One region of the Agromyces neolithicus genome, then DNA from elsewhere that is predicted to be linked to it. Evidence: predicted binding sites of a transcription regulator. Region 1 holds the regulator's gene; the other holds the start of a gene.
The links. The regulator LexA, encoded in region 1, represses DNA repair genes until DNA is damaged. The targets are predictions, from matches to a motif close to TCGAACANNTGTTCGA.
Positions count from the first base shown of each region.

Region 2: the regulator LexA is predicted to act here: its motif matches at 3,227-3,242, upstream of ABD164_RS01560 (HNH endonuclease signature motif containing protein).

Region 1 covers NZ_BAAANJ010000002.1:54,116-69,726, reverse strand. The annotation lists gene recA (recombinase RecA) at 251-1,315, shown strand; gene ABD164_RS03540 (regulatory protein RecX) at 1,350-2,099, shown strand; gene miaB (tRNA (N6-isopentenyl adenosine(37)-C2)-methylthiotransferase MiaB) at 2,112-3,707, shown strand; gene miaA (tRNA (adenosine(37)-N6)-dimethylallyltransferase MiaA) at 3,709-4,629, shown strand; gene dapF (diaminopimelate epimerase) at 4,634-5,515, shown strand; gene ABD164_RS03520 (class I SAM-dependent methyltransferase) at 5,564-6,163, opposite strand; gene hflX (GTPase HflX) at 6,207-7,730, shown strand; gene ABD164_RS03510 (methylenetetrahydrofolate reductase) at 8,011-9,003, shown strand; gene metE (5-methyltetrahydropteroyltriglutamate--homocysteine S-methyltransferase) at 9,000-11,345, shown strand; gene ABD164_RS03500 (Kelch repeat-containing protein) at 11,470-12,591, shown strand; gene ABD164_RS03495 (alpha/beta fold hydrolase) at 12,588-13,439, shown strand; gene lexA (transcriptional repressor LexA) at 13,488-14,201, opposite strand; gene ABD164_RS03485 (LysM peptidoglycan-binding domain-containing protein) at 14,434-14,829, shown strand; gene ABD164_RS03480 (histidinol-phosphate transaminase) at 14,876-15,611, shown strand, end outside.
Region 2 covers NZ_BAAANJ010000001.1:312,530-328,140, reverse strand. The annotation lists gene dnaK (molecular chaperone DnaK) at 1-944, shown strand, start outside; gene ABD164_RS01575 (nucleotide exchange factor GrpE) at 941-1,630, shown strand; gene ABD164_RS01570 (DnaJ C-terminal domain-containing protein) at 1,753-2,745, shown strand; gene ABD164_RS01565 (heat shock protein transcriptional repressor HspR) at 2,755-3,168, shown strand; gene ABD164_RS01560 (HNH endonuclease signature motif containing protein) at 3,383-4,840, shown strand; gene ABD164_RS01555 (DUF4232 domain-containing protein) at 4,906-5,634, opposite strand; gene ABD164_RS01550 (hypothetical protein) at 5,758-6,435, opposite strand; gene ABD164_RS01545 (class I SAM-dependent methyltransferase) at 6,637-7,836, shown strand; gene clpS (ATP-dependent Clp protease adapter ClpS) at 7,882-8,175, shown strand; gene ABD164_RS01535 (DUF2017 family protein) at 8,172-8,666, shown strand; gene ABD164_RS01530 (DUF998 domain-containing protein) at 8,806-9,954, shown strand; gene ABD164_RS01525 (SHOCT domain-containing protein) at 10,023-10,421, opposite strand; gene ABD164_RS01520 (ion channel protein) at 10,619-11,917, shown strand; gene ABD164_RS01515 (GAP family protein) at 11,925-12,596, shown strand; gene ABD164_RS01510 (AI-2E family transporter) at 12,596-13,684, shown strand; gene ABD164_RS01505 (DUF6325 family protein) at 13,716-14,144, shown strand; gene ABD164_RS01500 (SHOCT domain-containing protein) at 14,149-14,514, shown strand; gene ABD164_RS01495 (type III polyketide synthase) at 14,535-15,611, shown strand, end outside.

The DNA of each region.
Region 1 (15,611 bases):
GGCGCGTCTTCGAACATCTGTTCGGTCGTTGGAGTAGTCTCCTCAACAGCAGGAGTTCCAGCGCATCCGTCCACATCTCCGCCGGTGACGGCAGCTGATGTCGGTGGTCGGCCATACGGTCGATGCGTCGGAACACACCGCAACCGCCTTGTCGCGAGACGCCGCGGGTCAGCGCCGATCGGTCACGGCCCGCAACGTGGAACGACAGCCTAGAGGCAGCAGCAACCGAGCATCCAAGGAGCCCCACACCATGGCATCACCAGCAGACCGCGAGAAAGCACTCGAAACCGCCCTCGCGCAGATCGACCGTCAGTTCGGCAAGGGCTCGGTCATGCGACTCGGCAGCGAAGAACGCGCGCCCGTCGAGGTCATCCCCACCGGTTCGATCGCCCTCGACGTCGCCCTCGGCATCGGCGGCATTCCGCGCGGCCGCATCGTCGAGATCTACGGTCCCGAGTCCTCGGGCAAGACCACGCTCACGCTGCACGCCATCGCCAACGCCCAGCGCGCCGGCGGCATCGCCGCCTTCATCGACGCCGAGCACGCGCTCGACCCCGAGTACGCCAAGAAGCTCGGCGTCGACATCGACGCGCTGCTCGTCTCGCAGCCCGACACGGGTGAGCAGGCGCTCGAGATCGCCGACATGCTGGTGCGTTCGGGCTCGATCGACCTCATCGTCATCGACTCGGTCGCGGCCCTCGTGCCTCGCGCCGAGATCGAGGGCGAGATGGGTGACTCGCACGTCGGCCTGCAGGCACGCCTCATGTCGCAGGCGCTGCGCAAGCTCACCGGTGGTCTCAACCAGACCAACACCACCATGATCTTCATCAACCAGCTCCGCGAGAAGATCGGTGTGTTCTTCGGCAGCCCCGAGACCACCGCGGGCGGCAAGGCACTCAAGTTCTACGCCTCGGTGCGACTCGACATCCGTCGCATCGAGACCCTGAAAGACGGTACCGACGCGGTGGGCAACCGCACCCGGGTGAAGATCGTCAAGAACAAGATGGCCCCGCCCTTCAAGCAGGCCGAGTTCGACATCCTCTACGGGGTCGGCATCTCGCGCGAGGGCAGCCTCATCGACTACGGCGTCGACCAGGGCATCGTCAAGAAGTCGGGTGCCTGGTACACCTACGACGGCGATCAGCTCGGGCAGGGCAAAGAGAACGCCCGCAACTTCCTGCTGCAGAACCCCGACATCGCGGCCGACATCGAGCAGAAGATCCTCGTGAAGCTCGGCATCGGCCAGCCGGCGGTCGCCGCCGCGGCGGTGCCGTCGAACGTCGAGTCGATCACGTCGAAGCGCAAGGGCGCCTGACGAGTTCGAGGCACGTGACCGGGAGGAACACACGATGAGCGACGCTGCATCCGAACGTCTCGCCCCGGTCACGTACCTGCCGTGGGTTCGCCCCGGTGCCGGGGCGACGGCTCGACCTGCCGCCTCGCGTCAGGCAGCCCCCGCAGCCGAGAAGCGAGTGGGTGCCGCCGTCGAGCGGCAGCCGCGGGCCGCGGCGTCCCCGACGGCTCGACCGACCGTCGAGGCACACCCGCGGGCGCCGCACGAAGCCGAATCGCGGCGGCCGGCGAGCGCGACGACCGTTGACGAGACCGGCGAACCCGACGAGACCGGCCTCGAGCGTGACGAGCGCATCGACCGCCTGGTCGTGTCGCGCCTGCGGCGATCGGCGCTCTCGGTGAGTGAGGTGCGCTCGGTGCTCGCCGAACACGGGCTCGACGAGCATGAGATCGAGCAGTGGATCGAGCGCTACGACCGATTCGGCTATCTCGACGACGCGCGGCTCGCCGAGCAGCTCGTGCACAGCCACGGCGTGCGTCGGGGCAGGGGCAGCGCAGCGATCCTCAATGAGTTGAGCCGTCGCGGCATCGACTCGGGCATCGCGCGAGCAGCGATCGACCGCCTCGACCCTGAGGCCGAGCGAGAGAACGCGCTGGCAGTGGCCGAGCGGCGGGCGCGGCAGCTCACCGGCCTCGACCGGCAGACGGCCGAGCGCCGGCTCTCGGCGTTCCTGCAGCGGCGGGGCTATCCCAGTGACGTCGTGCGTGAGGCGGTGACGGCGGCGATCGCGGCGGCGGGCTCGTAAACTGGTGCGATCATGAGCACCATTCACGAGGTCGCATCGGTCGGGGCGACGCTGTCACCGCCCGCGCCGCGCACGTACGAGGTTCGCACTTTCGGGTGCCAGATGAACGTCCACGACTCCGAGCGGCTGAGCGGTTCGCTCGAGGCGGCCGGGTACGTTCCCGCCGACGGCTCAGAGCCCGACATCGTCGTCATCAACACGTGCGCGGTACGCGAGAACGCCGACAACAAGCTCTACGGAAACCTGGGGCACCTCGCCAGCGTCAAGCGCCGCCACGCGGGCATGCAGATCGCGGTCGGCGGCTGTCTCGCGCAGAAAGACAAGAACGTCATCCTCGAGAAGGCCCCCTGGGTCGACGTCGTGTTCGGCACGCACAATATGGGCTCGCTGCCGAGCCTGCTCGAGCGCGCACGGCACAACGACGAGGCGCAGCTCGAGATTCTCGACTCGCTCGAGGTGTTCCCGTCGACCCTGCCGACCAAGCGCGACTCGACCTACAGCGGGTGGGTCTCGATCTCGGTCGGCTGCAACAACACGTGCACGTTCTGCATCGTGCCCGCGTTGCGCGGAAAAGAGAAAGACCGTCGGCCCGGCGAGATCCTCGCCGAGATCGGCACGCTCGTCGACGACGGCGCCGTCGAGGTCACCCTGCTCGGGCAGAACGTGAACTCCTACGGCGTCGAGTTCGGCGATCGGCAGGCCTTCGGCAAGTTACTGCGGGCCGCCGGCCAGATCGACGGCCTCGAGCGCATCCGGTTCACGAGCCCGCACCCCGCGGCGTTCACCGACGACGTCATCGACGCGATGGCCGAGACTCCCAATGTCATGCCGCAGTTGCACATGCCGCTGCAGTCGGGCTCCGACCGCGTGCTCAAGGCGATGCGCCGGTCGTACCGGTCCGAGAAATTCCTCGGCATTCTCGACCGCGTGCGCGCGAAGATCCCGAACGCGGCGATCTCGACCGACATCATCGTCGGCTTCCCCGGCGAGACCGAAGCGGACTTCCAAGAGACGCTGCGCGTCGTCGAAGCCGCCAGGTTCGCGTCGGCGTTCACGTTCCAGTACTCGATCCGTCCGGGCACGCCCGCCGCCACCATGGACGACCAGGTGCCGAAAGACGTCGTGCAAGAGCGCTACGAGCGGCTCACCGCGCTGCAGGAGCGCATCTCGTGGGAGGAGAACGAGAAGCTCGTCGGCAGGGCCGTCGAGGTGCTCGTCTCTTCGGGTGAGGGCAAGAAAGACGCCGAGACCCACCGGCTCAGCGGTCGCGCCGAAGACAGCCGCCTCGTGCACTTCGAGGTGCCCGCAGGGTCTGAGCTGCCCCGGCCGGGCGACGTGGTCTCGGTGACGATCACGCACGCGGCCCCGTTCCACCTCCTGGCCGACGCGGTCGACGACGTGCCCCTGGTCATCCGTCGCACTCGCGCGGGCGACGCGTGGGATCGTGCTGAGGCAGAGAGCTGTGCGGTGCCGGCCGCGGGCGGGTCCTCGGCCGCCGGCCCGGTTTCGCTCGGATTGCCCACGGTTCGCGCCCGCAGCGCCGAGCCGCTCGTCGCGCCCGGGGTCGGCACCATGCCCATCTACGACCCCACCGACGCGCAGCGCTGACGTGTCGCTCATCGCGATCGTCGGGGCGACGGGCACCGGCAAGTCCGACTTCGCGCTCGACCTCGCGGCGGCACTCCGACGCGCGGGGCGACCCGCCGAAGTCGTCAACGCCGATGCCATGCAGCTCTACCGAGGCATGAACATCGGCACGGCGAAGCTCACGCCCGACGAGCGCCGCGGTGTGCCGCATCACCTGCTCGACGTGCTCGAGGTCACCGAGGAAGCCTCGGTGGCGGCCTATCAGCAGGCTGCGCGTGAGGCGATCGACGAGATCTCGACGAGGGGTGCCGTCGCGCTGCTCGTCGGCGGGTCGGGGTTGTACGTGTCGTCGGTGATCCACGATTTCCGGTTTCCGGGCACCGACGCGCAGCTTCGGGCGAGGCTCGAGGCCGAGCTCGCCGAGCGCGGCCCGGGCCTGCTGCATGCACGACTCCGTGCCATCGACGCCGAGACCGCGGCGAGCGTCGACCCGCAGAACGGGCGCCGCATCGTTCGCGCCCTCGAGGTCATCGAACTGACCGGTGAACCCAAGGCCGCACGACTTCCCGATGAACCCGTGGCGTGGCGCGACCACCGCATCGTGCACCTGCGCAGCGAGCGCTCGCTCCTCGTCGAGCGGCTCGACGCCCGCGTGCTCGACATGTGGCAGCGTGGCCTCGTCGACGAGGTGCGCGCCCTGCTGCCTCAGGGCATCGAGCGCGGGGTGACCGCCCGCAAGGCGATCGGCTACGCGCAGGCGCTCGCAGAACTGCACGGCCGCATGCCCCGTGCCGACGCGATCGCCGAGACCCAGCAGCTCACCCGAACCTATGCACGTCGCCAGGTGGGCTGGTTCAAGCGCTACCGTGACGCGGCCACGATCGACGCCGACGACCCGTCGGCTCGCGCCGCGGAGCTCAACCGTCAGGCGACCCTAGACTGAGGTGATGTCGTTCGATCTGCGATTCACCAAGGGCCAGGGCACCGGCAATGATTTCGTGCTCTTCAGCGATCCCGAGGGTGAATCCGAGTTGACTCCCGCGCAGATCGCCGCCATCTGCGACCGTCAGTTCGGCGTGGGCGCCGACGGCGTCATTCGCGCCGTGCGGTCGGTGAATCTCGACGCGGGCGCCGCAGCGCTCGCCGAGAACCCGCATGCCGCATGGTTCATGGACTACTCCAACGCCGACGGCTCGGTCTCCGAGATGTGCGGCAACGGCATCCGCGTCTACACGAAGTACCTGCTCGACCAGGGCCTCGCCGACCTGCACGCCGGCGACGAGATCGCCATCGGCACGCGCGCCGGGGTGCGCACCGTGAGCCGCACCGCGAACGGGTTCCAGGCCGATCTCGGCCTCTGGCGGCTCGATGGCGGCGAACCGCTCGTGCGGGCCAAGCAGCTTCCCGTCGCCCGGCCGGGCCTCGGCATCGATGTCGGCAATCCGCATATCGTCGTCGCCCTGGCCGACGACGACGAACTCGAGAGCCTCGACCTGGGTTACCAGCCGATCGTCGATCCCGAGCCTGTGCACGGCGCCAACATCGAGTTCGTGGTTCCGGCCGAGCCGCTCGTCGAAGACGGCGTCGGCCGCATCCGCATGCGCGTGCACGAGCGCGGGTCGGGAGAGACGCTCTCGTGCGGCACGGGAGCGGTCGCCTCCGCCCTCGCCGTGAGGCATTGGGCGGGCGCAGGCGCACCCAACGACTGGCGCGTACAGGTGCCGGGCGGTGTGCTCGGGGTGCGCATGTTCCCGGCAGACGACGGCGAGCACGTCGCGCTCTCGGGTCCGGCCGAACTGGTCTTCGACGGGGTGCTGACGCTCGCCTGACTCCGACACTGATGCCGTGTGGCATCAGTGCCGGAGTCAGGGCGACGGTCAGCGTCGCGCTTCGAGCACGCGGAACCCCTTCGAGGTCTCGGCGCGCTCGACCTCGAGGTCGAGTTCGTCGGTGATCCAGCGTTGCAGCGAGTCGGCGCCGAGCTGCTTCGCGACGACGAGCCACGCGGTCGCATCGTCGCCGAGCCGGGGGAGCCATTTCTCGAGCAGTGCGTGCAGCTCGGCCTTGCCGACGCGGATCGGCGGGTTCGACCAGATGGTCGCGAATCGCACCTCGTCGGGCACTTCGTCGGGCAGCACGGCCCTCACATTGGTGAGCCCGAGCCGGGCGATGTTGCGCCGCACGAGGTCGAGGGCGCGTTCGTTGACGTCGACGGCCCAGACCGTGGCATCCGGCGACTGCAGCGCGAGGCTGATCGCGATCGGCCCCCAGCCGCAGCCGAGGTCGAGCAGGTCGCCGCTTGCGGGTGGTGCGGGCACGACCTCGAGCAACACCCGGGTGCCGGTGTCGAGGTGTTCGGGGCTGAACACACCACCGGCGGTCGTCACGGTGAGCTTGCGCCCGGCGAGTGCGACGGTGATCGTGCGGAACGCGGCCTCACCGGCGGGCTGGGCGGTGAAGTAGTGGTCCGAAGCCATGTAGGGGAACCTATCGCACGCGAACCGAAGTAGTGTTGACACGATGAACGATGCCGAACAGTCCGCCGCAGACGACGCCGTCGAGCGGGTGCTGCGCGGCGCAGAGACCAAGGCCGGTGTCACCCGATTCGGTTCGGGTGCGGCTGATGCCCTCATGAGTCACGGCTCGCACGACGTGGCGGGCGAGACCGACGGCGAGCAGTTCGACCGTGAAGAGCGGGCGGCCCTTCGCCGGGTCGCGGGGCTCTCGACCGAGCTCGAAGACGTCACCGAGGTCGAGTACCGGCAGCTGCGGCTCGAGAACGTCGTGCTCATCGGCGTCTACTCGCAGGGCTCACTCGACGAGGCCGAGAACTCCATGCGCGAACTCTCGGCACTCTCAGAGACCGCCGGGGCGCGTGTGCTCGACGGCGTGCTGCAACGCCGGCCGCATCCCGACCCCAGCACGTACCTCGGCCGCGGAAAGGTCGAAGAGCTGCGTCATATCGTGGCGTCGCTCGGCGCCGACACGGTCGTCGCCGACACCGAGCTCGCCCCGAGCCAGCGCCGTGCGCTCGAAGACGCGGTCAAGGTCAAAGTCATCGACCGCACCGCGGTGATCCTCGATATCTTCAGCCAGCACGCGAAGAGCCGTGAGGGCAAGGCGCAAGTCGAACTCGCGCAGCTCGAGTACCTGCTGCCCCGTCTGCGCGGCTGGGGCGAGTCGATGTCGCGTCAAGCCGGTGGCCAAGTCGGCGGCGCAGGCGCCGGCATGGGCTCACGCGGACCCGGTGAGACGAAGATCGAGCTCGACCGCCGCCGCATCCACTCGCGCATGGCGAAGCTGCGACGGCAGATCACCGGCATGAAGCCCGCCCGTGAGGCCAAGCGCGCCAATCGCAAGCGCAATGCGGTGCCGTCGGTCGCGATCGCGGGCTACACGAACGCGGGCAAGTCGAGCCTGCTCAACCGCATCACGGGTGCCGGCGTGCTCGTCGAGAACGCCCTGTTCGCGACCCTCGACGCAACGGTCCGACGCAACACCACGGCCGACGGGCGCGTCTACACGATCGCTGACACGGTCGGTTTCGTGCGCAACCTGCCGCACCAACTCGTCGAGGCGTTCCGGTCGACGCTCGAAGAGGTCGGCGACTCCGATCTCATCGTGCACGTCGTCGACGCGGCACACCCCGATCCCGCCGGGCAGATCGCCACCGTCCGCGATGTCATCGGCGAGGTCGGCGCCCGCGACATCCCCGAGCTGATCGTCTTCAACAAAGCCGACCTCGTGACGCCCGAAGATCGCCTCGTGCTGCGCGGGCTCGAGCCGAACGCGCTCTTCGCGTCAGCCCGCACCGGCGAGGGCATCGCCGACGTGCTCGCCGGTATCTCGCGCATGCTGCCCGACCCGGCGGTCGAGGTCGACCTGCTCGTTCCCTATGATCGCGGCGAGGTCGTGTCGACCCTGCACGAGACGGGCAGGGTGCTCTCGATCGACTACGTCGAAGACGGCACGCGCATTCGCGCGCTCGCGTCGCCCGAGCTGGCAGCCCAATTGGCGCGCTTCGCGGCGGCCGTCGAGGCCTGAGGGCATCGGCGGTGTGCGCCGCACGCCGGCAGTGAACGACGGAATGTCGCGCCGCGCCCCCGCGCGTCGCGTCCGGCGAGCGTCACCGTGCGTCATAACTTTTCCGACGGCCGAGCCGCAGGCGTATCGTCGCTCCTGATCGTCGGTGTGCGGCCGGATGCCGCCCACCTGGAGCGACCGCCGAGCCCGGCACCCGCCCGCGACACCCACCCGCCGTTCCGGCAGGGGGACGCGGCCTGCCGTGCCTCCGCCGACCGGCTCGTCCCGCAGGAGACGACTCATGGCTGCAACCGGTTCAGGCGGATCGGACGCGCACTGTCGCCCGCGCCCTCCGATCTCGTTCGAGCTCTTCCCGCCGCGCACCGACGCCGCAGCACTCGCCCTCGGTCGCACGATCGACCGGCTGGCCGAGGCGAATCCTGCCTTCATCTCGGTGACGTTCGGTGCGGGCGGCTCGTCTCGAGACCGCTCGCTCACGGTGCTGCGGTACATGCTCGAGAACACCGAGGTCGAGCCGATGGCGCACCTCACCTGTGTCGGCTCGTCGCACGCCGAGGCGAACCGCCTCGTACGTGAGTTCCTCGACGCGGGCATCACGAGCTTCCTGGCACTGCGCGGCGACCCGCCCGTGGGTGCCGACCCAGACGCCGGCATCGGGGATCTCGGCAGTTCGGCTGAACTCGTGCAGCTCATCCACCGGGTTCAAGAGGAGCGCGAGCCGTTCGCACAGGAGGGTATCCCCGGGATCCCCGGGGTATCGCGCATCGGCGAGCGGACCAGGCCCGAGCGTGTTGCGGTCGCGGCGTTTCCCACGGGGCATCCGCGCTCTCGGGGCGTGAATCAAGATGTCGATGCGCTGCTCGCGAAAGAGGTCGCCGGTGCCAACCTGGCGATCACGCAACTGTTCTGGCGGGCCGACGACTACCTCGGATTCGTCGATCGCGCCCGCGCCGGTGGCGTCACCATTCCGATCCTGCCCGGGATCATGCCGGTGACCACGCCGGCGAGGCTCGCGAGGCTCACCGAGCTCACGGGTGTCGAGCCGCCGCCCGAGCTCGCGATCGACCTCGAGATCGAACCCGACGCCGAGGCCTGCGCCGAACTCGGCATCTCCTACGCCGCCCGACTGGCGCAGGCGGTGCTCGATGGCGGCGCCCCGGGCCTTCACTTGTACACCTTTAACCGCCATGAGGCCGTGCTCGACGTGCTCGGCCGCCTCGACCTGCACACCACTGCGCAGCTCGTCAATGAAAGGAACACCACACCACGATGACCGCACACGCCTTCCCCACCGGAACCATCCTCGGGTACCCCCGCATCGGCCGACGACGTGAGCTCAAGCGCGCCGTCGAGGCGTTCTGGGCCGGCACGATCGACGCCGACGAGCTCGAGGCGCGCGCCGCCGCCCTGCGCGCCGCGACCCGCGAGCGCCTCGCCGACCTGGGCCTCGATCGCGCGACCTCGGCGATCCCCGAGTCATTCTCGTTCTACGACCAGGTGCTCGACGCCGCGATCACGGTCGGCGCCGTTCCGCCGCGGTTCGCCGGCCTGCGCGATGCCGGGGGCGGCGTCGATCTCGCCGGGTACTTCACGATCGCCCGCGGCGTCGGCGACAGCGCGCCGCTCGAGATGACGAAGTGGTTCGACTCGAACTACCACTACCTCGTGCCCGAGATCGGACCCGACACCGTGTTCACGCTGCACGCCGATCGCATCCTCGCCGAGTTCGCCGAGGCGAAGGCGCAGGGATTCCTCACGAGGCCCGTCGTCGTCGGGCCGGTGACCTTCCTCCTCCTGGCGAAGCCGGCCGACGACGCTCCCGCCGGCTTCGGCCCGCTCGACCGCCTCGGCGACCTCGTGCCCGTCTACGGGCAGCTGCTCGACCGGTTGGCCGCGGCGGGCGCCGAGTGGGTGCAGCTCGACGAGCCCGCGCTCGTGAGCGAGAGCATCGACGAACCTCGCGATCGAGTGCTCGAATCGGCGGCCACCGCCTACGACGCGCTCGGCGCGGCCGACGCTCGGCCGTCGATCTTCGTCGCCGCACCGTACGGTGCGCTCGATGACGCCCTGCCGGTGCTCGCGGCGACCCCCGTCGAGGCGATCGGACTCGACCTCGTGCGCGGCACGCTTGCGGCGCAACTCGACCCGGTGACCGAGGAGTCGCTCGCGGCGAAGACCCTCGTCGCGGGCGTCATCGACGGTCACAACGTCTGGCGGGGCGACCTCGCGGCCGCGTTCGCGCGCGTGGAGGCCGTGCAGCACTTGTCGGGCGCCGTCGCGGTGTCGACCTCGACGTCGCTGCTGCACGTGCCGCACGATGTCGACGCCGAGACCTCCCTCGACGCGCGCCTCGGTTCGTGGCTCGCGTTCGCCGACCAGAAGGTCGCTCAGGTGGCGACGCTCGCCCGTGGACTCGGTGAGGGCCGCGAGACGATCGAGACCGCTCTCGACGAGGCATCCGCCGCCCTGGCCGACCGCACCAGTGCGCCCGGCGTGCGCGTTCCCGCGGTGCGCGACCGCGTGACGGCGCTCGCCGATCGTGACTTCGCGCGCGCCGTATACGACGAGCGGGTCGCCGCGCAGCAGAGCCTCGATCTGCCCGAACTGCCGACCACGACGATCGGCTCGTTCCCGCAGACCGGCGACATCCGGCGGGCTCGGGCGCGTCTTGTGAAGGGCGAACTCGATGCCGACGGCTACCGGCAGCTCATGCGCGCCGAGATCGAACGGGTCGTGCGGCTGCAGGAGGAGATCGGCCTCGACGTGCTCGTGCACGGCGAGCCCGAGCGCAATGACATGGTGCAGTACTTCGCCGAGTTGCTCGATGGGTTCTCGGTCACTGAGCACGGCTGGGTGCAGTCGTACGGCTCGCGCTGCACCCGCCCGTCGATCCTGTGGGGCGACGTGTCGCGGCCGGCGCCCATGACGGTCGAGTGGTCGTCGTACGCGCAGTCTCTGACCGAGAAGCCCGTCAAGGGCATGCTCACGGGCCCGGTGACGATCCTCGCCTGGTCGTTCGTGCGTGACGACCAGCCGCTCGGCGACACGGCCCGCCAGGTGGCCCTCGCCCTGCGCGACGAGATCGCCGACCTCGAGCGCGCCGGCATCCGGGTCATCCAGGTCGATGAGCCTGCCCTTCGCGAGCTGCTGCCGCTGAAGCTCGCCGAGCAGCCCGCCTACCTCGACTGGTCGGTCGGCGCATTCAGGCTCGCCACGGGCGGCGCCGCGTCGGCAACGCAGGTGCACACACATCTCTGCTATTCGGAGTTCGGCGTCGTCATCGACGCCATCAAGAACCTCGACGCCGACGTGACCTCGATCGAGGCGGCGCGTAGCCGCATGGAGGTCGTCGACGACATCGCCGCGAGTGGCTTCGCCCACGGGATCGGCCCGGGCGTGTACGACATCCATTCGCCGCGCGTGCCGAGTGCTGTCGAGGTGCAGGCGTTGCTCGAGCGCGCGGTCGCCGAGATCCCGGCATCGCGACTCTGGGTGAATCCCGACTGCGGGCTCAAGACCCGTGGTTACGACGAGACCGTCGCATCGCTCGAGCACATCCTCGAGGCCGCGCGCGCGGTGCGCGCCGAGCTCAGGGAGTCCGTGCTCGCCGAGTAGCCGGGGATTCGGACGATCCGGTCGGATGTCGCGTACCCGCGGCCTCCGATCGGATCGGGTTCAGGCACGGAACGAACACCTTGGCTGCATTGTCAGGCGGTGGCACGCGGACGTAACATTCGTCATGCGCACGTTCGGGATGGCGGCGCTGGTGGTCGTCGCGCTGTCGCTGACCGGGTGCACGGCGGGCGAGCAGCATGCGCCGGTGCCTGGTGCCACCGTCGACGGAGCAGACGCGATGCGGGCCGGGAACCGCGCCGCCCACACGGCGACCTCGCTCGCCGACGGTCGGATCCTGGTCGCGGGCGGATGTGTCGTCGACGGCTGCGGCACGGCGAGCGCCGATGCGATGATCATCGGCGCCGACGGGCGAACCGTGGTGCCGGTCGCACCTCTGAGCCTGCCACGCACGAACCACACGGCGAACCTGGTGCCCGACGGACGGGTGGTCGTCGTCGGCGGATTCCTCGGCGAGGGCGAGGGGGTCACCGGCTCGATCGATGTCCTCGATCCCGTCGGGGCGACGACGGCTCCGGCAGAGACGGTCGTGCCGCGCGGCGGCCACGCGGCGGCCGTCCTGCCCGACGGCCGCGTGCTCGTCGTCGGGGGCGACGCCGAGCCAGGTGGCTTCACCGCGAGTGCGGAGGTCTTCGACCCCGAGACCGGTGCGGTCGCGGCGGCGCGCCCCTTGCCGTGGGCGGCGGACGCCCTCGAGGCGACCTCGCTCGCCGACGGTCGCGTACTCGTCACGGGTGGCCGTGTCGATCGCGGTACCGGCACCGACGCGGCCGCCGTGTACGAACCTGATCGCGACGAATGGGTTGCGGTGGGATCGCTCGCGGTTCCCCGGTTCAAGCACTTCCAGGTGACGCTCTCAGACGGCCGGGTGCTCGTCGGCGGGGGCACAGCCGACGATCGCGGGCTCCATGCCTCGACCGAGGTCTTCGACCCCGCCGCAGGCGGCTTCTCGTCCGGCCCCGACCTCACGCAGCCGCGGTACAAGCTCTCGGGCGGCGCGCTCGCGCTCGCCGATGGTCGGGTGGTCGTCGGCGCCGGCGGCGACACTGTCGAGCTCATCGACGTCGCGGCGGGCACCTCGAGGGTGGTCGCGGAACTCGATACGACGGCCTCGTTCGCGACGGTCAGCCTGCTCGAGGACCAGTCGGTGCTCCTGCTCGGAGGCTACGACGACCGGATCGCTCTGACGGGCCTCATGCGCGAAGTGGCGATCCCGGATCGCCGATGAGATCGGCTGGCTCGCAGCGTCCATCCAGTTCGGTCGGGGGCGATGCCCAGCAGGGGAGGCTAGGTTCGCGTCATGCGCCTCGCACTTCACGAATCCGGCAGTGGCTCCAGGACCGCCATCCTCATCCACGGCATCATGTCGGATTCTCGGGCTTGGCACCGCGTGACCGCCGAACTCGAGGCCACGGGGGGTTCCGTGTGCTCGCGGTCGACCTCAGCGGACACGGCCGTAGCCCCCGCGCACTGCGCTACTCACCGGCAGCATGGGCCGACGACGTCGTCGAAACGGTCGCACCGCTGCTCGACGGTGCACCCGACGTGGTCATGGGGCACTCACTCGGCGGGCTCGTCGCGAGCCTGGTCGCCGATCGACTCGCGCCGCGCGCTGCGATCTACATCGATCCGGCCTTCGCGTTCCCGAAGGGCGTGAAGGGCTTGGCGTACAAGGCGTTCTTCGCGATGGCGCCGCGGCCGAAGCGATCGGCGCTCGTGCGCATGAACCCGAAGTGGAGCGCGGTCGACGTCGACATCGAGCTCGCGACGCTGCGCGACTGGGACAAGCGTACGATCCTGGGCTTCAGCGACACTCGACCGCTCGTTCCGCCGGCGAGGCTCGTCGCGCCGAGCCTTGTGCTGCTCGCCGAGAGGAGCCTGCTCATCACCGATCGGGTGGCTGCGCAGATGCGACGCCAGGGCATGACGGTGACGACGGTGCCCGGCACCGGTCACACCGTGTTCCGCGACGATCACGCGGGGTTCATGCGCGCGGTCACGGAGTGGCTTCGCGGAGTCGCACCCGCGACCGTGGGTGTGGCACGTGCCCTCGTGCCGGCACGGGTGACCGCCTGAGCCGACCGAGCCGACCGGCCTGAGCCCACTGCCGCGTGCTGGGTGGCGTCAGACGGCGCGCAGCACCGCCACGACCTTGCCGAGCACTTCGGCGTGATCGCCCACGATCGGTTCGAACGCGGTGTTGCGGGGGAGCAGCCAGGTGTGGCCGTCGCGCTGGCGGAACACCTTGACGGTGGCTTCGCCGTCGAGCATCGCGGCGACGATCTCGCCGTTCTCGGCCGTGCGCTGCGAACGCACCACGACCCAGTCGCCGTCGCAGATCGCGGCGTCGATCATCGAGTCGCCGACGACCTTCAAGATGAACAGCTCGCCCTTGCCGACGAGCTGCCGGGGGAGCGGGAAGACCTCGTCGATCTGCTGTTCGGCGGTGATCGGCACGCCTGCGGCGATACGGCCGACGAGGGGGACCATCGCCGCGTCGCCGACCGGCACCGGGTCGCCGGCGGCTTGGGGACGATCGTCGAGCCCCGGGAGTTCGATCAGCACCTCGAGCGCGCGCGGCCGGTTGGGGTCGCGCCGGAGGTAACCGGCGAGTTCGAGCTGATTGAGCTGGTGCGTGACGCTCGAGAGTGATGAGAGCCCGACGGCGTCGCCGATCTCGCGCATGCTCGGCGGATAACCCCGGCTCGCGACCGAACGCTGCACGACCTCGAGGATGGCGATCTGCTTCGCACTCAGGGTCTTTCGGCGTCGTGCCCGGCCGGTCTCACGCACGTCGTTGTCGGTGCTCACGGTCTCGCCCTTCGTCGAGGTCGCCATCGCGACCCAATGTCAGTGGTGTCTGGTCGACTGTCTTCCGGACATTCGAAACTGTATCCGCCCCGGGCGGCAGCGGCAAACATTCGTTCGAGTGTGTCGCCATATCCAGTGGCGAAGACATTCGGCGGTGAGGGGTTGCGGCTTCGAGCGTTCGAATGTATGTTCGGAACAGAGATTCGCATCCGGCCCTCCCGGCCGAGGGCCGGATGCGACTCGACTCAGGAGGTGTGACATGAGCGCAGCGATCGTGAATCCCGGCTTCCGCCCTCAGGCAAGCCTGCGGGCCACCCGAGCAGGGGCAGACCGTGAGACGCGCCCCGGGCGCCTGCGACTCACCCGGCGCGGCCGGGTCGTGTTCACCACCCTCGCGTCGATCCCTCTCGTGCTGTGGGCGATCGTCGCGGTGCTCTCCGCGGGTGGGGCTGCCGCCGATGTCGAGGGCGCCGCCGTCGGCGCGGGGCTCGAGTACGTCACCGTCGGCGCGGGCGACTCCCTCTGGGAGATCGCCGTGGCGCTCGATTCCTCCGCCGATCCGCGCGTCGTGATCGACGAGATCGTGCGGCTCAACGGTCTCGACGATGTGGTCATCGAGCCCGGGCAGCGCCTCGCGGTGCCGAACGCCGGCTGACGTCATACAGGGCATCGGCCCGAGTGCTCGTCGGTAGCATGGATCGGTGACGAGTCTCGACGACCTCCCCATCCGCGATGACCTCCGTGGGCGCACGCCGTACGGCGCTCCGCAAGCGCACGTGCCGGTCGCGCTCAACGTCAACGAGAACACGCACCCCATCCCCGAAGACGTGGCGCACGACATCGTCGCTCGCATCGCCGCGGCCATCCTGCGGCTCAACCGGTACCCCGACCGCGAGTTCAGCGAGCTCCGCTCGGCACTTGCCGCCTACCTCGGTCACGGCCTCACCTCCGAGCAGCTCTGGGCCGCCAACGGGTCGAATGAGGTGCTGCAGCACGTCATGCAGGCCTACGGGGGGCCGGGTCGTTCGGCGCTCGGCTTCGCGCCGACCTACTCCATGTACAGCCTGCTCGCGGCGGGCTCCGGCACCGAATGGATCGCCGCCTCCCGCGACGCGGGGTTCGAACTCAGCCCCGAGACCGCCCTCGCCGCGGTGCGCGAGCACGACCCCGACATCGTGCTGCTCTGCGCCCCGAACAATCCCACGGGTACCCCGCTCTCGATCGAGACGATCCGGGCCGTCGCCGACGCCGCGCGTGGCGTGGTCGTCGTCGATGAAGCGTATTTCGAGTTCGCCGATCCGGGCACGCCGAGTGCGCTGACCTTGCTCGACGGGCGCCCGCGGCTGCTCATCTCGCGCACCATGAGCAAGGCGTTCGCCTTCGCCGGAGCGCGGGTGGGCTACCTCGCCGGCGACCCGGCCGCGATCGACGCCCTGC
Region 2 (15,611 bases), on a different contig from region 1:
ACGTCGTGCTCGTCGGCGGCTCGACCCGCATGCCCTCCGTCAGCGACCTCGTGAAGCAAGAGACGGGGCAGGAGCCCAACAAGGGCGTCAACCCCGACGAGGTCGTCGCCGTCGGCGCAGCCCTGCAGGCCGGCGTGCTCAAGGGCGAGCGCAAGGACGTGCTGCTCATCGACGTGACCCCCCTCAGCCTCGGCATCGAGACCAAGGGCGGCATCATGACGAAGCTCATCGAGCGCAACACGGCGATCCCCACCAAGCGCAGCGAGACCTTCACGACCGCCGACGACAACCAGCCGTCGGTCGCCATCCAGGTCTTCCAGGGCGAGCGCGAGTTCACGCGCGACAACAAGCCGCTCGGCACGTTCGAGCTCACCGGCATCGCGCCGGCTCCCCGCGGCATCCCCCAGATCGAGGTCACGTTCGACATCGACGCCAACGGCATCGTGCACGTGTCGGCGAAAGACAAGGGCACCGGCAAAGAGCAGCGCATGACGATCTCGGGCGGCTCGTCGCTGCCCAAGGACGACATCGAGCGCATGGTGCGCGAGGCCGAAGAGCACGCAGCCGAAGACAAGGCGCGCCGTGAGTCGGCCGAGACGCGCAACCAGGCCGAGCAGCTCGCCTACTCGATCGAGAAGCTCATCAAGGACAACGACGACAAGCTGCCTGCCGACGTCAAGTCCGAGGTGCAGGGCGACGTCGACGCGCTCAAGTCGGCGCTCGCCGGCGACGACGACGCGGCCGTGAAGACCGCGTTCGAGAAGCTCACGCAGTCGCAGGGCAAGCTCGGCGAGGCGATCTACGCCCAGTCGCAGCAGGCCGACGCCGCTGCCGCCGGTGGCGAAGACGCTTCGGCGTCGGGCCCCGCCGCAGATGACTCGTCCGATGAGGACGTGGTCGACGCCGAAGTGGTCGACGACGAGGACGAGAAGAAGACGTCATGACCGACGAGCAGAACCAGAACCACGAGGAGCCGGTGATCCGCGACAAACGCCGCATCGACCCCGAGACCGGCGAGGTTCGGCACGCCCACGCCTCCGATGCCGACGGGGCGCCCGCCGAGGGCGCCCCCGAGGCGGCCGGTGCCGAGGCGGGTGCCGGTTCCGACACCGACGCAGCGGGCGAAGCCGGTGCCGAGGCATCCGACCTCGCCGAAGACGAGTACGAGCTCACGGTCGACGACATCCTGAACGCGGCCAACGCCGAGGTGCAGGAGCCGAGCGACGAGCACCTCGCCGACCTCAAGCGGGTCACCGCCGAGTATGCGAACTACCGCAAGCGCACCGAGGCCAACCGCGAGCTCGAGCGCGAGCGTGCGGTCGGTGCCGCCGTCGCGGTGCTGCTGCCCGTGCTCGACGACCTCGACCGGGCTGAGAAGCACGGCGACCTCGAGGGCGACACGCCCTTCGCGACGATCGCGGCGAAGCTTCGCGCTCAGGTCGAGAAGCTCGGGCTCACCTCGTTCGGCGAGGTCGGCGAGCCGTTCGACCCGCAGCATCACGAGGCGATCTTCCAGCAGCAGAGCGACGAGGTCGAGGTCGACACGGTCGCCGACGTCGTCGAGACCGGCTACAACCTGGGCAGCGTGCAGCTGCGCCCGGCGAAGGTCGTCGTCAAGACGCCGCAGTAGCCCATCGTCGGTCGAGTAGGCGCGCCAGCGCCGTATCGAGACCACCCAGAAGTCTCGATACGGCCTCCGGCCTACTCGACCGACGATCCCGCTTCAGACAGACTCAGACAGAGGAGGTGCCGGTGGCCAGTCAGGATTGGTTCGACAAGGACTTCTACCAGGTGCTCGGCGTCTCCAAAGACGCGAGCGACGCCGACATCAAGAAGGCGTACCGCAAGCTCGCGCGCAAGTTCCACCCCGACCAGAACCCGGGCGACTCAGCCGCAGAGGCGAAGTTCAAGGACATCAGCGAGGCGAACTCGGTGCTCTCCGACGCCGAGCAGCGCAAAGAGTACGACGCGATCCGCGCCATGGGATCGGGTGCCCGATTCACCGCGCCCGGCGGCGGCGGTGCCGGTGGCGGCTTCGAAGACGTCTTCGGCGGCATGTTCGGCCAGGGCGGCGGGCGTCAGTCGTACACGTTCCAGCAGGGCGGCGGCGAGTACGACGATCTACTCGGCGGCCTCTTCGGCGGTGGCCGGTTCGGCCAGCCCAGCGGCGGCTACCGAGGGTTCGGCGGTCCCTCGCGCGGCCGCGACGTCACGGCGACGACCACGCTCGACTTCATCACCGCGACCAAGGGCGAGCAGATCACGCTGCAGACGGCCGAGGGCAAGCCGATCACCGTGCGCATTCCCGCGGGCGTGGCCGACGGCCAGAAGATCCGGCTGCGTGGCAAAGGGCATCCCTCGCCCGACGGCGGCGAGTCCGGCGACATCATCCTCACCGTCAATGTGCGCAAGCACCCCGTGTTCGAGCGCGACGGGCTCAACCTGCGTGTCACCGTTCCGGTCACGTTCGCCGAGGCGGCGCTCGGCGCGACCATCCAGGTGCCCACCCTCGGCGGCGATCCCGTGAAGCTGCGGGTCGCGCCCGGCACGCCCAGCGGTCGCGTGCTGCGGGTCAAGGGCCGCGGCGTCGTGACGTCGAAGGGCACGGGCGACCTGCTCGCGGTCGTGCAGATCGCCGTACCGTCGCACCTGTCGGGCGACGCCGAAGAGAAGCTCAAGGCGTTCGCGGCCGAGCTGCCCGACGAGAACCCGCGCGACGACCTCATCGCCAAGGCGCGAGGCTAGGCGATGGACATGAACGAGATGAGCCCGCTGTTCGTCATCTCGGTCGCCGCCGAACTCGCCGGCATGCACCCGCAGACGCTGCGCCAGTACGACCGCATGGGCCTCGTGTCGCCGACTCGTACGGCCGGTAAGTCGCGCCGGTACTCGATGCGCGATGTGGCGCAGCTGCGCGAGATCGCCCAGCTCTCGAGCGAGGGCGTGAGCCTCGAGGGCATCCGCCGGGTGCTCGGCCTCGAAGACGAGGTGGCGACGCTGCGGGCGAGAGTGCGCGAACTCGAGGCGGCGCTCGCCGACGAGATGCTCAACCGGCCCGGTCGGCGCGTGTTCGCGGCCGGGTCTGCCGGCGAGGTCGTCACATTGCGTGCCGGCACCCGCGTGCGTCGCGAGAACGCCGTCGTCGTCTGGCGGCCGCTCGAGCGCTGATCGAGGGTCGCTCCGACCCTGCGACCTCACGCTCACCCTCGGCTCCCGCTATTCGCCGCCGAGCGTGCATTCGATGCCCGCTGGGGGGCGTTGAGTGCACGTTCGGCCGCGTCCGATTCCCGCTGTCGCGATCGACCGTGCATGGTGGGTTTGCAGTGCTGACCGGATGTTTCGTGCGCGGTCCGATGTCGGTGGGTCACGGCAGAATCGGGGTATGGCCAGCCTCCACGAGACCTTCGAGCAACTCCGCTCGCAGGTCGCGGGTGTGCTCTCGTTCGACGATGCAACGCCGCTCGGCGACGACGATCTGCTGCTGGCGATGGGCGCGCTCGAAGGGCTCGGCAGGGTCGTCGACGGCTATCGGGTCGTGCTCGCGGGCGAGGTCGCCGAGCGCAGCTCGCTCGAGTCGGGTCGCGAGCGTCGCTTGTCGGTCATGAAAGGGTGCAGGTCGGCGTCAGAGCTCATCGAGCGGGTCACCCAGGCTTCGGGTGCAGAGGCGCGCCGTCGGGTTTCGCTCGGCGAGGCGACGCGTGCGCGCGCGCCGTTGACCGGTGAGCCCCTGTGCGCCGAGTTCCCCCGTGTCGCCGAAGCGCTCGCGGCCGGCGAACTGGGTGTCGATGCGGCCGGTGTGATCGTGCATGCGCTGAGCCGGGCACGCCACGTGGCCGATCCCGCGAAATTCGACACGGCCGAGCGCGGGCTGGTTGCGCAGGCCGTGGGCGCCGACGAGGCAGCTCCGGTGCGGTGCAGCTCCGATGAGGTCGCCGTGCAGGCGCGAGCATGGGCGCTCTTCCTCGACCAAGACGGGCCAGAGCCCGACGACGAGCGAGCGATGCGCAGGCGGGGCCTGCGACTCGGGCAAGCACGTGACGGGCTGATCCCGGTGCAGGGCGCACTGATGCCCGAGGTGGCCGCGAAACTGACGCGGCTGTTCGACGCGCACCTCTCGCCGCGCAGCGGCGACGTGTTCGGCGCCGGCGACGACCTCGCCGAGCACGCAGTGCCCGCCGAGACGCGCACGAGCGGTCAGCAGCGTCACGACGTGCTCGCGGCGATCATCGACACTGCCGCGCGGTCGGGTGAGCACCCGAGCATCGGCGGCGCGGCTCCGACCGTGCTCGTCAGCGTGCGAGAGTCCGATCTGGTGGCCGGTCGCGGCGTGGGCCACGCCGACGGCGTCGAGGTGCCGGTCGCGCTGCGTGCGGTACAGCACATGATCTGCACCGGCGGCACCCAGCGGGTCGTGTTCGACGATCGCGGACGAATCATCGAGCTCGGCTCGCCTGAGCGGTGCTTCACGCCGCACCAGCGACGCGCGATCACGCTGCGCGATGGTGGATGCCTCATCCCAGGCTGCACGGTGCCTGCAGCCTGGTGTGAAATCCATCATGTGATCCCCGACGTCGACGGCGGGCCGACCCATCCCGACAACGGAGTGCTCGTCTGCTGGTTCCACCACCGCACGATCGACACGTCGGGTTGGGGCATCCGAATGCGGCACGGCGTGCCCGAGGTGCGCCCGCCGAAGTGGCTCGATCCCAGCGGCACCTGGCGGCGCCCCACGACGTCACCGACCCGAATCGCCGATCGCATCGACCGTCGCGAGCGCAGCAGACGACGGTCGAGTCGACCCGCAGGGCGCAGCGATCCTCCCGAACGCCGAACTGGTTGAGGTGTCGCGATGCGAGCGTGCGATCACGGCAGCCGAAAGGGCGCGCAGTCGGCGCGCAGAGGGCGTCAGCCCGCGACGAGCGACCCGATTCCGAGCGTCGCCGTGCGGTCGGAGCACACGGGAATCGCCTGTGTCACCGCGATGCCCGGTCCGGCGCCGTCAGACGTGATGTAGGCGCGCAGCGTCGCCGATGTCGTCGCCGGGCAGTCGAACACGCCCGGGTTGTTGCCGTGCAGGTTCGCCGTGGCGACGCCCCCGCCGGCCGACAGCACGACGGTCTGGGATGTCGCACCCTCGGCGCGTGCCGGGGCCCCGAGTTGCACACCGTCGGCATTCTGGGCGATCAGCCCGGGCCACCCGTCGAACGAGCAGTCGGTCGCCGACACGTTCGTGAAGACAAGATCCCCGTAGAAGCTGCCCGCACCGGAATCCTGCGGTCGGGCCTGATAGGTCAGAACCAGTTGCTCGTCGACGCAGTGCGGTGCCGTCACCGGTGCCGTCACCGGTGCCGTCACCGGTGCCGTCACTGGAGCAGCACCGCTCGACCCGCTCGCCGTACCCGTCGGCGGCTCGACGATCTCACCGAGCCGAAGGTTCGTCGACTCCGCGTCTGAGTTCGAGGCTCCCTGAGCAGTGCTGCCGGGCGTCGGCGTCGGCGGCGTCGTCGCCGTGCGCGTGTGCGTCGTCGGGGTGGGCGTCGCGTCGCGACTCGCGAGGGCAGCGGGCGCGCAGCCGGCGAGGGCGATGGCGCAGACCACCGCCACGATCAGTGCGCCGTGTTCGGCCTTGCTCATGGCGAGCCTCTCTCCTCCATGCGCCATGCACGGTTCGACACATGTTAGCGAGGCGGGTCGGCCCCGTCACGAGGGTCTGCCCTGATCTGTCGAACACCACTGGGCCGACAACGCGGCGGTGTCTCACCAGGCCGAGGCGGGCGCATCGACCACGGGAACCGGCGAGGTCGACCAGTGCGCGCCGTTGCCGTAGTGGCTCGTCGCCCATGGCGACTGCCAGATCGCGGCCGCGGTCGTCGCGGCGGGTGCGCTGGCGTCGAGCCCGGCCTCGATCGCGTCGTAGAACGACAGGCGCCGCAGGCTGTCGGCCGCGTACTCGGCGCCGACCTGCAGGGTGGCATAGCTGCCGAGCCCCGAGCCGCCTCCCGACCCGTTGCCGTTGTTGAGCGGGTTGTTGCGGTTCCACCAGTTGTCGGGGCCGTTCTCCTCGCGCATCCACTGCGTGATGACCACCACGTTCTCGTCGGTGACGGGGAATCCGCCGAAGACGAGCACGAGCTTCGCCCAGTCGTGGTTCGTGCCGCCGGCGACGAGCGTCTGCGGCCCCGTGGCGGCGGTATACGACTCGTGCGAGATGGCGGGGGCAGCGACATCCGCTGCGACTTCGACCCGTTGCGTGTCACCGGCGTGCGGCGAATCCGCCGACGCCGCGTACGCCGGCTCCCCGGCGTCAGGACGCGTGAGCGGTGCCAGCGCGAGCGTGGCGATCAGGCCCAGCACGGCCGTGACCGAGAGCACGCCGGCGAAGCGGCGAACGAATCGCTCGCCGCTTCTCGCTCCCCCGTGCCGTGCGTGCCGCATGCGGCACCGAGGGTAGCAAAGTCGCATGGGCGCCGCACCCAGGTTTCGCGGGTCGCGCCTGTCGCGCCTGTCGCGCCGAACGTAGGAACTTCTGACACCGGTGCGGGGTGTTGCGCGGCGACACGCCGCGACTGCGAAGGTTCTTCCTGCAGAGCCCGGCGTCCGCACCCGGTACGCGCCCCCCGCGCGTACGCTTGGCGAATGCCCTTCGACTTCGGTGCGTTGCGCCGCTCCCCCGACGTCGAGGGGCCGGGTCTCGAAGCATCGGATGCCGCTGACCGGCTGATTCTCGACGAAGCGGCCGCACTCATCGCGGCGGCCGGGCCGGGCGAGGTCGTCGTCATCGACGATGCCTATGGCGCGATCGCGCTGGGGGCGGCCTCGCTCGGTGCAGCGCATGCGGGGGCACGCGACATCCGGGTGCACCAGGATCTCGTGACCGGCGAGCGCGCGCTCGCCGAGAACGCCTCGCGCATGCACTTCGGCGGCACGGTGCGGTCGATGCCGCTCGTGCCCGGGCTGGTTGCGGGCGCTCGGCTCGTGCTGATGCGCCTGCCGCGCTCGCTCGACCGGCTCGACGAGGTGGCCGCGCTCGTCTCCGCGCACGCGCACCCCGAGGTCGTGCTCGTCGCGGGCGGGCGCATCAAGCACATGTCGCTCGCGATGAACGACGTGCTGCGCCTTCACTTCGAGAGGCTCGACGTGTCGCATGCGCGGCAGAAGTCGCGGGTGCTGACGGCGCAAGGTCTCGAGACGCGTCCTCCTTCGTCGGGCGCTCCTCGACCAGCAGTGTGGGGTCCTCCTTCGTCGGGCGCTCCTCGACCAGCAGGTCCGTGGCCGCGGCGCGAGCGGCACGACGACCTCGGCCTCACTGTCGTCGCCCACGGCGGCGTCTTCGCCGGCACGGGCGTCGACATCGGCACGCGGTTCCTGCTGGCCCACCTCGCCGACGCGGTTCCAGATGCCGCGACGGCCGTCGACCTCGCCTGCGGCTCCGGCGTCGTGGCGACGTGGCTCGCGCGCGAGCGCGCCGGGCTGCGGGTCACCGCGACCGATCGCTCGGCCTCGGCAGCGGCATCCGCTCGACTGACAGCCGACGCGAACGGCGTCGCCGACCGCGTGCGCGTGGCACAGGCCGACGGGCTCGAGCTGCTCACCGACGCCAGCGAGCGGCTGGTGGTGCTGAATCCGCCGTTCCATTCCGACGCCGCGCTGCACACCGGCATCGCCGCGCACCTGTTCGCCGATGCATCCCGGGTGCTCGCGCCGGGCGGCGAGCTGTGGTGCGTGTGGAACTCGCATCTGCGCTACCGACCGCTGCTCGAACGCACGATCGGGCCGACCCGGCAGATCGCGCGCAACGCGAAGTTCACCGTGACCGCCTCGACGAAAGCGGCGTGACGGTTCGAGGTTCCGTCGCGCGCGAGGTCGTGTCAGGCTTGGAGCGTGAGCACGTCGACCCTCGAGCAGCACGACACCGAACTCCGCGACCGTGTCGCGGCCGACGTGCCGTGGCAGGCGATCGTGTGGGACGACCCGGTGAACCTCATGACCTACGTGACCTACGTGTTCCGCAGCTACTTCGGGTTTCCGCGCGACAAGGCCGAGCGTCTCATGATGCAGGTGCACACCGAGGGTCGGGCTGTCGTCGCCAGCGGCAGACGCGAGCAGATGGAACACCATGTGCAGGCCATGCACGGCTACGGTCTGCAGGCCACCGTCGCGAGGGCCGAGACGTGATCGTCGCCGGACTCGGCGGGGGCGAGGGCATCCGCATCGTGCTCGAGACCGAAGAGGCGATGCTGCTCTCAGAACTCGCCGACCAGGTCGACTCGGTACTGCTGCTCGGCGAGGCCGACGACCCCGCGCTCGGCCGGCTGCTGCCGAACGCCTACCCCGAAGACCTCGAGGCGTCAGAGGAGTTCACCCGCTACACCCGCGAGAGCCTCGTCGACGGCAAGCGTCAGGCCGCGCAATCGGTGCGCGACGCGACCGCGGTCGAGCATCCCGACGAGGGCGTCGTTCAGATCGAGCTCGATCAGGCGCAGGCGTGGGGGTGGCTGACATTCCTCACCGACCTGCGACTCATCCTCGCCGAGCGGGTCGGCCTCGACGACGACGAGGCCGACGCCGACGTCGAGACCCGCGACGACTACCTGCGTGCCGCCTACGAGTGGGCCGGGTTCGTGCAGGGGTCGATGCTCGAGGTGCTCGACCCGATCAAGCCCTGAGCGCGACGGTTCGTGAGGCGTCGAAGCGGCGATCGGATGCCCCGTCCGCGCGCCGCGCCCGCGTGCGCGCACCCGGTGCTGGCATGCTGATGCCGAACACCGACGCCGGCGCCGGCGCCGCACGACGACAGGAGAGCCAGTGAGTCGAACCGCCACCGCACCTGCGACGGACGCCGCAGCGTCGGTCGCCCGCGAGCCATCGTCGATCCTGCGGGTGCTTCGCAATCCGGCCGCCACGGCCGAGTCGCTGGAGTCCGCCGCACTCGTCCTCGGCGCAGCCGTGTTCGTCGTCGGCGGGGTGGTCGCGTGGATCTCGTTCCTCGGTCGTGACCTGCCGATCGCGGGGGAGGGGTCGCTCGGCCAGTACGTGGCCATCGGCGCGGTCGTCGTGACCTTCGTCGCGTTCGTCATCGGGCGCATCGCGCTGCGCCGTCGCGCGCACGAGCGGGAGGCATCGCCTGAGGCGCTCCCAGGCCTCGAGTCGCCGGGCGTGAGGGTGCACTGGTTCGACCTCACGGCCATCGCCGTCGCCCACGCGGTCATCGCGCTGCTCGGCTGGATCGGCCTCTCGGACCTGCTCGAGCAGAGCTTCCAGGGCGCCGTGGTGTTCACCCTGCCGGGCGCGGTGCTCGCGGGCGTCGGCTTCGCCGTCACCGCGTACGCGGTGTTCCTGTCGTCGGCCCACCTCACTCCGATGCTGCTCTCGTTCGTGCTCGCGCTGTTCCTCGTCGTCGGCGCGCTCGCGAGCATGCTGAGTGCGAGCGACCCGCAGTGGTGGCAGGAGAACCTGAGCGCGCTCGGCATGACCGACGACATCTCGGCGCTCGCCTTCAACCTCACCCTGATCATCGCCGGCGCCATCGTGACGACCATCGCCCGTTACGCGACCGCGTCGGTGCCGGTCACCACCGCGGCCGAGGTGAGGGGCCGCAATGTCGTGCGCGTCGGCCTCATCCTCATCGGGATCTTCCTCGCCTGCGTCGGCGTCTTCCCGGTCGATCGGTTCTTCCTCGTGCACAACACCGTCGCGACCGGCATGGCCGTGGTCTTCGCCGTCGTTGTCATCGGCCTGCGCTGGTTCATCCCGTCGATGCCGCGCGTCTTCATCCTGCTCGGATACGTCTACGTTGGCGTCATCGTGATGCTCGGCGTGTTCTTCGCGACGGGCTACTACAACCTGACCGCCGTCGAACTCGTCGCGGGAGTGCTGATCTTCAGCTGGATCATCGTGTTCCTGCGAAGCTCGGGCGCGATGCACGCACCGCGACCTGACGTCGTCGCGCCCTGAGTGCGCCACGACCTGAACGAAACGAGGGGCGGATGTCGCGACATCCGCCCCTCGTTTCTCGTGCCTGACTACGCGCTGTGCGAGAGCGCCTTCGCCTTGAGCTGGTCGTACTCGGCCTGGCTGATGGTGCCCGAGTCGAGCAGCGCCTTGGCCTTCGCGATCTCGTCGGAGGGGCTCGATGCCCCCGCGGTCTGACGGATGTACTCGTCGGTGGCCGCCTGGTACTGCTTCGCCTCTTTCTGCGAACGCTCGGCCATGCCGTTGCCGCGCGCGATCAGGTACACCAGTGCCGTCAGGAACGGCACGAAGATCAGGAAGAGGATCCACACCGCCTTCCACCAGCCGTTGAGCTTGTGGTCGCGGAACAGGTCGCCGATGATCGCGAACAACGCGAACAGGTAGGCGATGAAGACGAACGCCCAGAGGAACCACCAGATCAGGTCCCAGAAGTTGTTCCAGAAGGTCATGTGGAGCCTTTCGCTGTGTGAGCGCTCCCCCATAGAGCGCCGCTGAGGTGAACCTATCGCGCGGCATGCGGGGACGTCCACATTCACACGCCGCGCCAGCGCTACTCTCGACGCGGGCGGGCGCATTCGGCAGAGTGGCTGCACGCCCTCGTGTTCGACGGCGCATCCGCCCACGAACTCGGCAGACGGGACCTGAGATGACGCTCGCGATACCACCGAGAGATGCGGATGTCACACCGCGCCGCCTGATTCTGCTGTCGGTGCCTGCACTGCTCATCGGCGTGGTGGCGGCGCTCGTGCTCTGGGCGCTGAGCGCCCTGTCGGAGGCGTTCTCGTCGGTGCTCTACGACCTGCTCCCCGATGCGCTCGGGGTCGATTCGGCGGGGTGGTGGACCGTGCTGGTGCTCACGGTCACCGGTCTCGCCGTGGGGTTCGTGCTCGTGATCGCACCGGGCCACGGGGGGCCCGACTCGGCGACGACCGAGTTCGCCGAACCGCCCCAGCCGCTGCGCAACCTGCCCGGCCTCGCTATCGTGACCCTGCTCTCGCTCGCAGGTGGCGTCAGCCTCGGGCCCGAGAACCCGATCATCGCGATCAACGTCGCCCTGGTCGTCGCCGCCATCGCCCGGTTCATGCCGGGGGTGCCGCCGCAGCTGTCGGCCGCGCTCGCCGTGGCCGCGACCATCGGAGCGCTCTTCGACACGCCGGTCGCCGCGGCGCTGCTGTTCACCGGCATCGTCGCGGCGCTGAAGACGGGCGGGGCGCTCTGGGACCGCCTCTTCCTTCCGCTGGTCGCGGCGGGCACGGGCGCCGTCACGATGCACCTGCTGGGAGCGCAATCATTCGCGTTCGGCCTGCCCGCGTACGAAGGGCCGCGACCCATCGACCTGTTGACGGGTGTGATCGTCGCGGTCGGCGCGACGGTCATCGCGCTGGCGATGCTCGCGGCGTTCCCCCTCGTCTACCGCGCGATGCACGCGCTGAAGAACCGGGTGCTCATCGCGACCGCGGGCGGCCTGCTGCTCGGCCTGCTCGGATGGCTCGGCGGGCCGATCACGATGTTCAAGGGGCTCGACCAGACCGGCGAGTTGATCGCGAACGTGGATGAATACGACCCTGCGCAACTCGCCGCGCTCGCCGGAATCAAGATCGTCGCCCTGCTCATCGCCGCGAGTTCGCTGTTCCGCGGCGGCCGCGTCTTCCCTTCGGTGTTCATCGGCGTCGCACTCGGGCTGCTCGGCGCCGCGCTCATCCCCGGAATGCCGGTTGCGCTCGCCGTCGCCGCCGCGGTGCTCGGGGTCGTGCTCGTCGTCACCCGCGACGGCTGGATGGCGATCTTCGTCGCCGTGGCCGTCGCCGGCGATGTCGCGGTGCTGCCGGTGCTCTGCGCGATCGTTCTGCCCGCCTGGCTGCTCGTGACCGGCGCGCCAGAGTTCCGCATCGCGCCACCGGCGCCGAAGATCGAATCGAACGCGGTACACACCGCAGAGAGCTGAGGCACACATGGGTTCAGTCATCGGGGACGTCCTCCCCCTCGCGCTCGGCATCGCGATCAGCCCGATCCCGATCATCGCCGCGATCCTGATGCTGCTCTCGCCGAAGGCGAAGGGCACGAGCCTGGGCTTCCTGCTCGGCTGGGTGCTCGGCATCGTCGTCGCGGTCGTCGTGTTCACGCTGCTCGGGTCGATCATCCCCGAGCAGGATCCCGACGCGTCGAAGCCGATCGCCGGGGTGATCAAGATCCTGCTCGGCGCAGGGCTGCTGTTCCTCGCCCTGCGGCAGTGGCGCAGTCGTCCGGGGCCCGGTGAGACTGCGGCGCTGCCGAAGTGGATGGCCGCGATCGACACCATGACCGCCGGTAAGGGACTCGTGCTCGGCTTCCTGCTCTCGGCGGTGAACCCGAAGAACCTGCTCATGGCAGCGGGCGCCGGAGTCGTCATCGGCACGTCCGGCCTCACGGGTGGCGAGATCACCCTCGCGATCGTCGTCTTCGTGATCATCGCGGCGTGCTCGGTGGCGGTGCCCGTGATCGCCTACCTGGTCGCGTCGAAGCGCATGGCCGGCCCCCTCGAGTCGCTTCGGGGCTGGCTCGTGCACAACAACGCGACGGTCATGGCGGTGCTGCTGCTCGTGATCGGCGTCGTACTGGTCGGCAAGGGCATCGGCAGCTTCTGATGACGGATGCCGCGGGCTCGGGTTCGAGGGCACCGCTCGGCCACGGCACGCGAGTGCTGCTGACGCTCGCGGCCGCGGTCGTCGTCTTCGTCGGCATCTGGCTCGCTCGCGACATCGTCGCACCCGCCGCGCTCGCCGCCGTGGTGGTGATCATCGCGAACCCCGTTCGCCGGCCGCTCGAGAACCGGGGATGGCCGAAGTGGCTCGCGACGACCGCGGTCATCGCGGTGGCCTACCTCATTCTGCTGGCGGTCGCGGCGCTCGTCGTCGTGGCGTTCGCGCAGTTCATCGCGATGCTGCCCGATTACGCCGACGAGCTACAGGCCACCGCACGCAGCGTGGCCGCCTGGATCGAGTCACTCGGGCTCAGCCAGGCGACGGCCGACGCCACGAGCGCCGCCCTCGACCCGGCGACGATCGTGCCGATCGTGACCGCGCTCGGTGAATCGGTGCTCGGCATCGCGACCGCGTTCTTCTTCGTGCTCGCCTACGCGATCTTCATGGCGGCCGACGCCGCACGCGTGGCGCGCTCGGGCCTGATGTTCGGCTCGGCGGCGGCCGACGCGATCGGCCTGCGCTACTTCAGCGGGGTTCGCCGGTACTACGTCGTGAACGCCACGTTCGGCGCCATCGTCGCGGTGATCGACGGTCTGCTGCTGTGGGCGCTCGGTGTGCCCGTGCCCGTCGTCTGGGCCATTCTGGCGTTCGTGACGAACTTCGTGCCGAACATCGGGTTCGTGCTCGGGCTCATTCCGCCCGCAGTGCTCGCCCTCGTGGTCGGGGGCTGGCAGCTCGCCCTGGTCGTCGTGCTCGCGTACAGCGTCATCAACGTCGTGCTGCAGGTGCTGGTGCAGCCGAAGTTCGTGAGCGACGCGGTGTCGCTCAGCCTCACGATCACGTTCGTGTCGGTCGTCTTCTGGACGCTCGTGATCGGGCCCGTGGGCGCGATCCTCTCGATCCCGCTGACCCTGCTCGTGCGGGCGCTCGTGCTCGAGCCGGATGACCGGGCGGTGACCCTTCGTCGACTATCCGGCGAATCCCCTGAATCACGCGAATCGCGTGTAGCGCCGCCACTCGCTCGGGGATAGTCTGCAGACACACACGTGAAGGGGAACCACGATGGCGGAATTCGAGTACGGTCCGGTCGATCTCTATCTCGTCGGATTCGAGGGCGATCGCCCCGACGAGGGTACGCTCGAGGCGATCAGGGAGCTCGTCGCAGGCGGTGAGATCAGGCTGCTCGACTTCCTCGTGGTGTCGAGAGAGTCAGACGGCTCGCTGCAGGTCTCGGAGTTCGAGGAGATCGCCGACGACTACGGGTTCGGGGTCACCGAGCTCGAGACCATCGGTCTCGTGGGCGATGAAGACGTCGAGGAGTTCGCCGAACAGATCCCGCTCGGAACGTCGGCGGCGCTGCTCGCGATCGAGCTCGTCTGGGCCAAGAGGCTCGCCTCCCGATTCGCCCAGTCGGGCGGCGTCGTGCTGTCGGCCGAGCGCATTCCCGCCACGGTCGTGAACGCCGTGCTCGAAGAAGCTGAAGAGGAGTAGGAACATGCCGTTCAGAAGAATGGGACGCCCCGGGCTGGTCGGCATGGCCGCCCGCACCGCCGTCGTCGCGGGAACCGCCACCGCGGTCAGCGGCGGCATGCAGCGCCGCCAGCAAGACAAGGCCAACCAGCAGTACGAGGCCCAGCAGTTCGAGGCGCAGCAACAGCAGGCGCAGATCGACGCGGCTGCCCAGCAGGCGGTGGCGCAGCAGCAGGCGGCAGCCGCCGCCGCTGCAGCTCCGGCCCCCGCAGCAGCACCCGCCGCCGGCGTCGACGTCGTCGCCGAGCTGCAGAAGCTCGCCGCCCTCAAAGAGCAGGGCATTCTCGACGACGCCGAGTTCGCGGCGGCGAAGGCGAAGCTGCTCGGCTGACGCCCGGCCGCCACCACGTCATGGCCGTCACCCTACGAGCGGTTGCGACCGCTGTTCCGCCGACCGTGCTGGTGCAGGCAGAAGTGCGCGACGTGTTCGCGGCGCAGCCGGGTCTCAGCCGCCTCGCGCAGCGCATCATCGGCACAGCCTTCGACGTATCGGGCATCGCAACGCGCCACACCGTGCTCGATGAGCTGAGCTGGGGGGCGCGCCCCGACGAGCCCGTGTTCTTCGACATCGAGTCGCGAGAGCTGTTGCTGCCGGGCACCAAGGCCCGCAACGAGATCTACGCGGTCGAGGCGACGCGCCTGTACCTCGAGGCCGCGCGGGCCGCGCTCGCGGCGTGTGCGGGGGTCGAGGCATCCGATATCACGCACGTCGTGACCGTCTCGTGCACCGGGTTCTACGCACCCGGCCCCGACTTCATGCTCGCCCGCGACCTCGGGCTCGACCCGGGCGTCGAGCGTTACCACCTGGGGTTCATGGGCTGTTACGCGTCGATTCCGGCGCTGCGCATCGCGAAGCAGTTGTGCGAAGCCGATGACTCGTCGGTCGTGCTCGTGGTCAGCGCCGAACTGTGCACCCTGCACCTGCGGTCGTCGAACGACCCCGACACGATCGTCGCGTCGTCGTTGTTCGCCGATGGTGCCGCCGCGGGAATCGTGTCTTCGCGACCGGCCGAGCCGGGCGAGAAGGCGTTCGACCTCGACGGGTTCGCCACCCGTGTGACACCCGAGGGCGAGGGCGACATGGCGTGGAAGATCGGCGACCACGGCTTCGAGATGGTGCTCTCGAATGCCATTCCGGCGATCATCGACGACCACATCACGGGTGCGCTCGAACCGCTGTTCGCCACCGAGCCCGAGCTCGCCGCGGCACTGGCCGACGACACCGCCTCGGCCGCGGTCGAGCACTGGGCGATCCACCCGGGCGGGCGCAGCATTCTCGACAAGGTCGAGTCGCGGCTCGTGCTCACCGAGGCGCAGCTCGTGCCGGCGCGCGAGACGTTGCACGACTTCGGCAACATGTCGAGCGCCACGGTGCTGTTCGTGCTGAAGCGCATTCTCGAGTCGCAGGCGGCCGTCGACGGCGACCGG